DNA from 3 places in the Variovorax sp. P4_B10 genome. Region 2 is predicted to be linked to each of the others. Evidence: riboswitches for the same ligand, from Rfam matches in the RefSeq annotation. Region 2 holds a riboswitch; each other region holds the start of a gene.
The links. Region 2 has a riboswitch for cobalamin ahead of AC1DXX_RS28060 (TonB-dependent receptor). Riboswitches for the same ligand answer to the same signal wherever they lie in the genome.
Positions count from the first base shown of each region.

Region 1: linked by a shared signal. The riboswitch ahead of AC1DXX_RS15530 (cobyrinate a,c-diamide synthase) and the one ahead of AC1DXX_RS28060 (TonB-dependent receptor) in region 2 are both predicted to bind cobalamin.
Region 3: linked by a shared signal. The riboswitch ahead of AC1DXX_RS21300 (TonB-dependent receptor domain-containing protein) and the one ahead of AC1DXX_RS28060 (TonB-dependent receptor) in region 2 are both predicted to bind cobalamin.

Region 1 is NZ_JBFUHN010000030.1:6,800-10,054, forward strand. Features, by position in the region: partial or broken gene tnpC (IS66 family transposase) at 1-165, shown strand, start outside; gene AC1DXX_RS15520 (hypothetical protein) at 185-733, opposite strand; gene AC1DXX_RS15525 (hypothetical protein) at 1,218-1,403, shown strand; cobalamin riboswitch at 1,416-1,670, shown strand; gene AC1DXX_RS15530 (cobyrinate a,c-diamide synthase) at 1,843-3,159, shown strand; gene cobW (cobalamin biosynthesis protein CobW) at 3,232-3,255, shown strand, end outside.
Region 2 is NZ_JBFUHN010000084.1:21,201-24,455, reverse strand. Features, by position in the region: gene AC1DXX_RS28075 (cation:proton antiporter domain-containing protein) at 1-331, shown strand, start outside; gene AC1DXX_RS28070 (hypothetical protein) at 301-705, opposite strand; gene AC1DXX_RS28065 (hypothetical protein) at 850-1,074, shown strand; cobalamin riboswitch at 1,159-1,431, shown strand; gene AC1DXX_RS28060 (TonB-dependent receptor) at 1,560-3,255, shown strand, end outside.
Region 3 is NZ_JBFUHN010000048.1:5,346-8,600, forward strand. Features, by position in the region: gene AC1DXX_RS21300 (TonB-dependent receptor domain-containing protein) at 1-1,718, opposite strand, end outside; cobalamin riboswitch at 1,819-2,081, opposite strand; gene AC1DXX_RS21305 (RidA family protein) at 2,137-2,658, opposite strand; gene AC1DXX_RS21310 (c-type cytochrome) at 2,714-3,142, opposite strand; gene AC1DXX_RS21315 (flavin monoamine oxidase family protein) at 3,168-3,255, opposite strand, start outside.

The DNA of each region.
Region 1 (3,255 bases), on a different contig from region 2:
CTGCGGGCGGGGCAACGCGCGGCCGCGGTGATGAGCTTGATCCAGTCGGCCAAGCTGAACGGGCTCGATCCGTACGCGTACTTAAAGGCCGTCCTGCAGCGCCTGCCCACGCACAAAGCGCGTCTCGTGGGGGAGTTGCTGCCGCATCGCTGGACGCCAGGCTAGACCGCCGAGAGGGAAGGCCTCAACTCTGACATATCTCTCCAGAATCCAGTCGCAATCGAAAGGACTTCCAGCCTCCTGGAGGGTCCCACTCAGCATCGCCAAAGATCTCGCCGTCTTGGACTCGGTGAATGACGACACCATCGATTCCAAGCCCTGACCTCCGCCACAAGAGTTGGCCAGCGCCGTCGAAGCGCAGCAACTCTGAAGCCGATGCGACCAGCACCGACGAACCAAGATTGGGCGACTCAAGATCCAAAGTCGTGAATACATGGCCGAAGTAGCCGTCGAGCGAGTGCGATGCCAAGCTCGCCGTCTTGGGCGAGAACACCGCAACTTGCTGACCGTAGCCGATGTAAACCAGTTCGCCGATGCAGCGTACGTCTTGAAAGCAAGATTGGCCAACGCTTGCGAACAAATCGACTCGCCATCGAACCTCCGATCCCACGCTGATCCCGACTGCCGTGGCTGCACGCTCCGTTGATCCAGAAGGGTTCCCGAGTACAGCGCAACCGGCGTCCTGCCAGTTGCTGATGTCCTCGGTGGCAATGAAGGTCGCTTGCAGGCTCATTCGCATCAGTCTAATGGGGCAGGTCGGCTGGTCCGTCAACACGGATTGCTCGGACGCTTACAGCCCGCCTCCCTATGTTCAAACTGCGCGCCACGCTCATCAGTCAAGGCTGCGATGATGCTGGCCGCGTATGAACCAGTCAGCGGGCACGGGATGCTCCGAGCCACAATTGCAACTCAGCCGCGGCTTCGCATACATCGCCGTGCGGCAACGGTAAGGTGCGGAACGACTCCTTGATGCTCGCCTTCGACGGGCAGAAAATCCGGGAAAGCTTCGACAAGAGCCATGGTCATGGCGACGAACGGCGCAGAGGACTACGACGATGCCTACTACGCGAAGAATCCAGGCTCGGCCGAAGCCTCGGAGGGCCAGCCCTTGCCGGTCTGGCGCGCGCATTGGTCGACGGCACGGAACTCTATGCCGATCCCGCCTCGGGCAGGGTGCTGTTGCGGGTCGACAGGTCGGGGCGATGGCAGCGGGGTTCATGTACCAGGGATTGCACAGCCTCGATTTCGGGCCGCTGCGCGAACGACCTTGGTTGCGCGAGGCGTCGGTGCTGATCCTGTCAGCCCTGGGCATCGCCTTGTGCATCACATCGTGCGTCATCGGCTGGCGCGCCCTGGTGCCCAAGGCGGCGGCGCGTAAGACAACCGGGCGGCGCACCGCATGAGTGGAGGTGTTCCGCTATGATCAGTCCGTTGGTGCTCGTTTCGTCCTTCCGGTCGAAGCAGTTCAACGGGAATCAGGAGGGGTGGTGCGGCAAGCCATCGCGCGCCCTAACCTGAGCTGCCCCCGCAACGGTAAGCGAACGTGAGCCCTCGTGCTCGCCGCTCGTGTCTATAGCCCACTAGGTCAATCCGCGCAATCTGCGCTGCCTGGGAAGGGAACACGGGTCGTCTTCGCCAGCCCGGATACCGGCCAACGAGGCGGCGCGCTGTGCGAACGGCGCGCCTTGTGGTGCGTACCTGCGGGGAAGCGGGTGAGCATGGCTGGCGCGGTATTTTCTCTATGACACGCATCCCCTTCAGGCGACATGGCCCTGGCTCACGCCCGCTGTGCGATGGCGTCCATGCGCTGCGAGTGGCCGGGAGGCCGATGAAGGCCGAGGGATGATTGCACCCGCAGCCTTCCGCTGTCCCGCGCTGCTGGTCACGGCCCCGGCCTCGGGCCAAGGCAAGACCACCGTCACTGCCGCTTTGGCGCATTGGCATCGCAGCAAGGGCCGGCGCGTGCGCGTGTTCAAGACCGGGCCGGATTTTCTCGACCCCATGGTCCTCGAGCGTGCCAGCGGCGCGCCGGTGCAGCAGCTCGACTTGTGGATGGGGGGAGAGGCGCACTGCGGCGAGCTCTTGCACCGTGCGGCTGCAGAGGTCGACCTGATCCTGGTCGAAGGCGCGATGGGGCTGCACGATGGAACGCCGTCGAGTGCCGATCTGGCGCTGCATTTCGGACTGCCGGTACTGGCCGTGATCGATGCATCGTCGATGGCGCAGACCTTTGGCGCAGTCGCCCACGGGCTGGCGACCTATCGCCCCGGCCTGCAGCTGGCGGGCGTGCTGGCCAATCGCGTGGGCAGCGCGGGCCATGCGCAGATGGTGCGCGAGAGCCTGCCGGCCGGCATGGCCTGGTACGGCGCGCTGCCGCGCGGCGGGCACTACGCGTTGCCGTCGCGTCACCTCGGCCTCGTGCAGGCCGGCGAGGTCGACGACATCGCCGAGCGCATCGGAGCCGCCGCGCTTGCGCTTGCCGAGCACGGGGCGCTGCCGATGCCGCCTGCCGTGGATTTCAACGCGCCGCTGCGCTCGGCTTCGGATTCAGGTCTGCCCGTCTCGCTCGCCGGCGTGACGATCGCCATCGCGCAAGATGCCGCCTTCTCGTTCGTCTACTCCGCCAATCTCGACCTCCTGCGTACCCTGGGCGCGCAACTCCGTTTCTTTTCGCCGCTGGCCAACGAACCGGTGCCGCAAGAGGCGCACGCGCTGTACCTTCCGGGCGGTTACCCGGAACTGCACTTGCAAGCGCTGGCCGGCAATGCAGCGACGCGCGAATCCATCGCTGCGCACCATGCCGCGGGTCGCCCGATGGTCGCGGAGTGCGGCGGCATGCTGGTGCTGCTGGAGTCGCTGAGCGACGCTGCCGGCCACAAGGCGCCCATGCTGGGTTTGCTGCCCGGGCAGGGCGCGATGTCCGACCGGCTCGTCAATCTCGGCATGCACAGTCTGGAGTTGCCCGAAGGCGAGGTCCGCGGCCACACTTTTCATCACGCCCGCATCGACACGCGCACGCCGGCTGCACTGCACACGCGGGCCCGGCGCCACCACGGCCAAGCCGAAGCGGTCTTCCGCCAGAAACGCCTTTTCGCGTCCTTCATGCATCTGTACTTTCCGAGCAATCCGGCGGCCATCGCCGCGTTGTTCAAGCCCTGATCGCGCGCTGGCAACGCCGCACGCGACCCCACAGAACCACCACAGCCCATGCAAACCTCGACTTCCACGCCCATGCAAAGCCGCAAGATCCCCGCC
Region 2 (3,255 bases):
GGCCGTGTGGGGCGATGCGGCAGACCCTGCCGTGCTGATCCAGGCCCACGTTGCACGCGCCCGCGTGCTGGTGGTGGCCACGCCCGACACCCTGAACGCGCGCCAGATGATCGAAACCGCCCGCACGCTCAATCCGTCGGTCCAGACCGTGATCCGCAGCCACAACGAGCACGAGGCCCGGCTGCTCACGCAGGAAGCGGCGGTCACCGTCTTCCTCGGCGAGCAGGAACTGGCTCAGGCCATGGCCCGCGACGTGGTGCAGCGTGCGGTTTCGATGGCCGTCCCGGCCTCCGCACCGGTTCAGAGGTCTTCGATGACCAGCGTGCGGTAGCGCTGCGCGATGGAGTAGGGCACGGTACGCACCTGTTCCATCAGGCGGGTCGCAGCCGCTTCATCTCTTGTCCTGACCAGGAGACCCGTGTGGCCCTCGCGCGCCAGCTTGGTGTAGGCGCGCACCGTGGCGGCGTCAGTGCCGGCGGAGGGCAGGGGGTTGTCCGAGTCTCTGACGGTGGGTGTGATTTCTTCCAGCACCGTCTGGGGGGGGAGCAGATAGACCTCGTCGCCGCTCATGCCTTTCTCGATCAGCCGATGGCCGATGCGATTGGCGTCCTCTGCGCTCGGGAACATCACCATCGAATAACCGGTCGGATAGAAAGCACCCCCGATACTCGACCGCATGCGGGGTTCAAGAGTGAAATGCTTCATGCTTGCCTCCTGGTTCTTTTGGAAGGTCCCTGACAACAACATTAGGCCGCCCGGCGCGCAAGCTCTGTAGGAGAAGCCCGGAAGCTGTCAACCGCACCCATCTTCCGTCCATTTGACAGAAATACCAGCATGCCCCGCATTTCCATGCCCTCACCCAGAAACATCGCACTGACCGTCCACGAACTGGAGGAGGGCGAGTTCTATTGGGTGCTGATGGAGGCGGTGGAGGGTGACGTCCCCAGCGCGGAGCACCACATCTACGAGCCGCTGGAGGCCGCCCACGACCCGTATGCCAGCTATTCCAACGCGCTGGTGGCGGGTGTCGCGGTGCTGCGCCGGCTGTTCGGCGCGGACGGAAAACCCGTCTGAGTCCCGCGGGGACGGGGCCTGCTTTCGGGCCGCTCCCTATAATCCCGCGGGCCTGGTGCGGCAGTTCTTCTTAACTGACGCCGCCACGCACACGGTTCGAAGGTGCCCCGCATGCCATTCAGTGGCCTGGGGGTTAAACGGGAAGCAGGTGCGCTGCGTCTTCACGGACGCATCCATTCCTGCGCTGCCCCCGCAACGGTCAGCGGATCTGGAAACCCTCGCGCCAATGCCCCTGTCGGCATTGGCAGCCACTGCGCCTCGGCGTGGGAAGGCGAGGGTTTCGGCTCCGATGCGCACTCATCCTGCCCATCGGAGCGCTCCGCGAGCCCGGATACCGGCCTTCGCAACCGCCTTCGGACGCTGCGGGAGTGCGGGTCCGGGCATGCCGCTTCGCCCTCGCGTGAACCGGCCCGCCCTTCGCCGCATCCCTCGACGTCCGCATTCGGTCAGGAGCCTGCGGGGACGCAGGTCGGAGGAGAAGTCACATGGGTCATGCATCGCCGGCGCGCGATCGCACGGGCGCGCCGCTGCAATGGGCACGCCTTTCGGGTCTTTCACTGGGTTTGGGACTGGCTTTCGGGCCGGGCAGCGCCTTGGCGCAGTCGGGTGAAGCGCCGAACAACAGCAACAACAGCCTCGCGCCGGTGCAGGTCGAGGCCACCCGGCACACGCCGCTGGCCATCGACGAGCCCTCGCACACCGGCAGCCGGCTGGGCCTCACGCCGCTGGAAACGCCGGCGAGCATCGAGGTGCTGAGCGGCGACACCATCCGCGCGCGCGGCGACGTGTCGGTCGTCGAGGCCGTGACCCGCGCCACCGGCATCACCGCCACGCCCGGCCCCGGCAACGGCGGCACGGCGATGGCGGCGCGCGGCTTCACGGGCCACGGCTCGGTGATGCAGCTGTTCGACGGCACGCGCCTCTACGCGGGCGCCGGCACCGTCACCTTTCCCTTCGACACCTGGTCGGTCGACCGCATCGAGGTGCTGCGCGGCGCCGCGTCGGTGATGTTCGGCGAGGGCGCCATCGGCGGCGCGATCAACGTGGTGCCCAAGAAGCCCATGCGCGGCCCGATCCAGAACGAGGCGCTCGTGACCGTGGGTTCGGATGCCACCCGGCAGGTCGCTTTCGGCAGTGGCGGCGCCATCAACGACATGCTCTCCTACCGCTTCGACATCAGCCACCGCAAGACCGACGGCTTCATGCTGCGCGGCGAGGCCGAGAGCCTGGCGGTGGGCGCGGCCGTGCGGCTCGATGTGTCGCCGCAGCTGCAGTTCACGCTGTCGCACGACGAGGGCCGCCAGTCGCCGCAGCGCTACTACGGCGTGCCGTTGATCAACGGCCGCGTCAGCAGCCTGAACCGCGCGCAGAACTACAACCTCGACGATGCCGAGATCAAGTACCGCGACCGCTGGACCCGCCTGGACGCCCAATGGACGCCCAACGACGCCGTCACCGTGCGCAACCAGCTCTACCGGCTCGACAGCAAGCGCCACTGGCGCAACAGCGAAACCTACACCTACAGCGCCATCACCGGCCGCGTCACTCGCGGCGACTACCTGGAAATCGGCCACGACCAGGAGCAGATCGGCAACCGCACCGACGCCACCTTCAAGCACACGCTCTTCGGCCTGGCCAACCAGGTGCTGGTGGGCTTCGATGCGAACCGCATCGACTTCCTGCACACCAACGATTCGCCCTATGGCGGCCGTTCGGTGGTCGACCCCTTCGTCTTCAACCCCGGCTACTACGCTTCGCCGGTGGCCTACACGCCGCGCTACAAGACCAAGACCAGCACCTACGCCTTCTTCGCCGAAGACAAGCTGGCCTTCAACGAGCAGTGGTCGGTGGTGGGCAGCCTGCGCTGGGACCACGCGAAGGTTGCGCGCACCGACCTGCAGAACGCCGCCAACAACCTCCAGAAAACCTTCGAGTACGCCACCGGCCGCCTCGGCGTGGTGTACGCGCCCGATGCCTCGCAGTCGTTCTACGCCCAGGTGGCGCGTGCGGCCGATCCGTTGACCTCGGTGATCAGCACATCGACCACGCAAGCGCCGTTCGAGTTGAGCACCGGCAAGCAGGTCGAGATCGGCTACAAGCGCCAGCTGGCCGACGGCCGCGGCGCATGGACCGTGGCGGCCTACCGCATCGAGAAGGACAAGCTGCTCTCGCGTTCTGCGA
Region 3 (3,255 bases), on a different contig from region 2:
CCCAGCGTCCAGTTGGCGACACGCCAGTCGGCGCCGAAGGTGGCGTGGCGCTGCGCGCGGCGGGCCAGCAGGTGGTCGGTGGCGAGATCGCGCGGGTCCTGGTAGTCGAGCGATGTGCGCAAGGTGACATCGCCGAAGCGGTGGCCGGCCGAGAGCGTCACGCCCTGGTAGCGGGCGCGGGCCGTGCTGGAGTAGCAGCCGAACGACGACGCGCAGCCCTTGAGGGTGCCGTCGAACACGATCAGGTTCTGCACGCGGCTGCGGTAGACGACGATGCCCGCGTGCGTGGCGCCCTGCGAATACTGCAGGCCCAGCTCGACATTGCGGCTCGATTCGGGCTTCAAGCTCGCGAGACCGTATTCGCTGAAGCGCTGGTACAGCGTGGGCACGCGGAAGGCCGTGCCGGCCGATGCGGTGAAGCGCAGCGAGGGCGTGATGGCAAAGCCGTAGGCCGCGCTGCCGGTGGTCTTGCCGCCGAACTCGCTGTCCCTGTCGCGGCGCACATGCAGCTGCAGCGAATGCGGGCCCTGCACGTAGCCGTAGCCGAGCGCAATGGCGTTCTGCGAGCGGTCGCGCGAGAAGAGCTTGGCGGAGGTGGTGGGTGCGTTTTCAAGTGCGTCTTCGCGCCGCTCCAGCGCGGCGGTCACCAGGTGCGGGCCGAAGCGGAATTCGTTCTGGAACAGGTAGCCGCGCAGGTTGGTTTCGGTGCGGTAGAACGAAGGCTGCGTCTTGTAGACCGATTGCGAGTCGCTCACTTGCACGCGGGTGCTGTAGATGTCGTTCCACTTGGCCGACCATGTGAGGCCGGCGGTGCGCAGGGTGTTGTTCGCGATGTCGTTCCTGAACAGGATGGGCGGCTTGGTCCTGAAGCCGACCGTGGCGTCGTAGCCTGCCTCGATGTCGCTCTGGAGCAGCGTGGCATCGAGGCGCTGGTCCGGCGTGATCTGGAAGCCCAGCCTCAGGTTGCCCGAGGTGCTGCGGTAGCCGTCGCGGTCGGGGCTGGTGAAGCCGTCCTTCGAGGGCGTGCGCTTGTTCGCGGGCTGCACGTTGAAGCCCTTGCTTTCCTCGTGCGCGACGCCGAACGAATAATCGAACAGGCCGGACTTGCCGCTGACGCCGCCTTCGATCTTGCGAAGCCCGCGGCTGCCGAAGCCGATGCCTGCATAAGGCGCCACGCCCTCTTCGCCACGCTTGGTGAAGAGCTGGATCACGCCGCCGATGGCATCGGAGCCGTACACCGCGGCGGCCGGGCCGCGCAGCACTTCGATGCGATCGATCTGCGACAGCGGAATGCCTTCCCAGCCGGCACCGCCGGTCGACTGCGAGTCGATGCGCACGCCGTCGAGGTAGACCGCGGTGAAGCGCGTTTCCGCGCCGCGGATGAACAGGCTGGTGGCGTTGCCGACGCCGCCGCTGCGGCTGATCTCGATGCCCGGCAGGCGCGCCAGCACGTCGGCCACGCCGGTGGCGCCGCTGCGCTCGATGGTCTGGCGGTCGATGATGGACACGTCGCCCACCAGGTCGGACAGGGCTTGTGGGGTGCGGTTGGCCGTCACCACCGTTGCGGGCAGCGCCGCCGCTTCCTGCGCATGCGCCAGCGTGGGCAGTTGGATCAATGCAAGGCCGCCGAAGGCCGAAGCCAGCGCGAGCGGCAGGCAGGCGAGACGGCTGCGGCGCGCAGGGGCGCGGCCGCGGGAAAAGGAAACGCAGGAAATCATGGATGAGCCGAACGAACGTCAATGCCCCTTGCCGGCCTCCCCGCCAGCATCTGGGCGCAATGACCGCCCCAGGCAAGAACCGATTCGTTCGTTCGTGCATGCGGCAGCCGCCTTGTTGGCCGGTATCCGGGCTGGCAGCGCGCCCCTGCCGCCTTCCCAGGCACCTGTTTCAGGGCGCCCAGTGGCTGGATGGAGAGGGGTGACGCCTTGCGGCGTCGTCTGCTTGACCGTTGCGGGGGCAGCGCAGGCGGCTTCGGCCTTGTTCCGAATCCCGTCTTCCGGGTTCGGGGGGCGTCCACTCCTGCTTCCCGTTGAACTGCGCCGTGTGAACCACGACGCGAGCACCAACGGGCGGGATTTTAGGCCCTGATGCAACCTCGCTAAGCCGAAAGTTGTGGCCGCCGCGCTACTTGGCGGGTCACTTGGCGGGGCGGACCGCCATCACCTCGATCTCGACCAGGTAGGCCGGATTGGCGAGCGCCGCCACCTGCATCGCCGAGCGCACCGGCAGCTTCGGCTGCGCGGTGGTGCCGAAGAACTGGGTGTAGCCCTCCATGAAGCCGGCGAAGTCCATCTTGTTGTCCTTGGCCGGATCGCCCACCAGGAACACCTGCATCTTCACCACGTCGCCCATCGTCAGGCCCAGGCCGGTGAGGCTTTTCTCGATGGCCTTGAGCACGCCGACGGTCTGTCCCTTGGTGTCGCCGCCATAGGCTGCGGCCGTGTTCTTGGGCGCGGTCGCGTCCTGCAGCGGCGGCACCTGGCCCGAGAGGTACACGTTGGTGAACGAAGACGGAATCTCCACCGCCGCCGAGATCGGGAAGGTGGAGTTCGGAATGCGGTGGCGAATGATTTCATCGGCTGCATTGGCAGCACCGGTGCCGGCTGCGAACAGTGCGGCGACGAGGGCCAGCTTCTTCGTGAGGGAGGTCATGGTCATGGGTGTTGTCTCGGTACAGGGAGGGATGAAGGATCTACCGGATCGCGCAGAGAGGTCAAGGCCGCAGCTTCTTGACGCTTTCCGCGGGAATGGCATCGGGGTACTGGTTGCCGAAATGGGTGCGCGCATAGCCGACCACCGCGGCGATCTGCTCGTCGCTCATCATCTTGCCGAAGGCGGGCATGCCCTTCTGGCCGTTGAGCACCACATAGAGTGCGTACTCCGGGCTCGCGAGCCTCGGGTTCGATGCGAGCGCAGGATAGGCGCCGGCCCCCTTCGCGCCCTGCCCCTGCGCCATGTGGCAGCCCTGGCAGGTGGCACGGTAGATCGATTCGCCCGAGCTCTCCTGGAACCTGGGGCCGACGGAAAACACGGGCTCGGGCGATGGCGACTGCGCGAACGCGTGCCCGCCCATCGAGGCCAGCGCACCGAGCGAAAGGCCGAGCAGTGCGTGCTTGATGAAGGTCGTGATGCTGTTGTTCATGGTGGGTATGTCCTTCGCTCGGCTCTCAGGCGACGGCGCGGGCGTGCAGCCGCTGGATGGCGTCGAGCGACGAGAGCAAGGCGCCCTCCTGCCAGGCCGGAATGTAGGAAGCG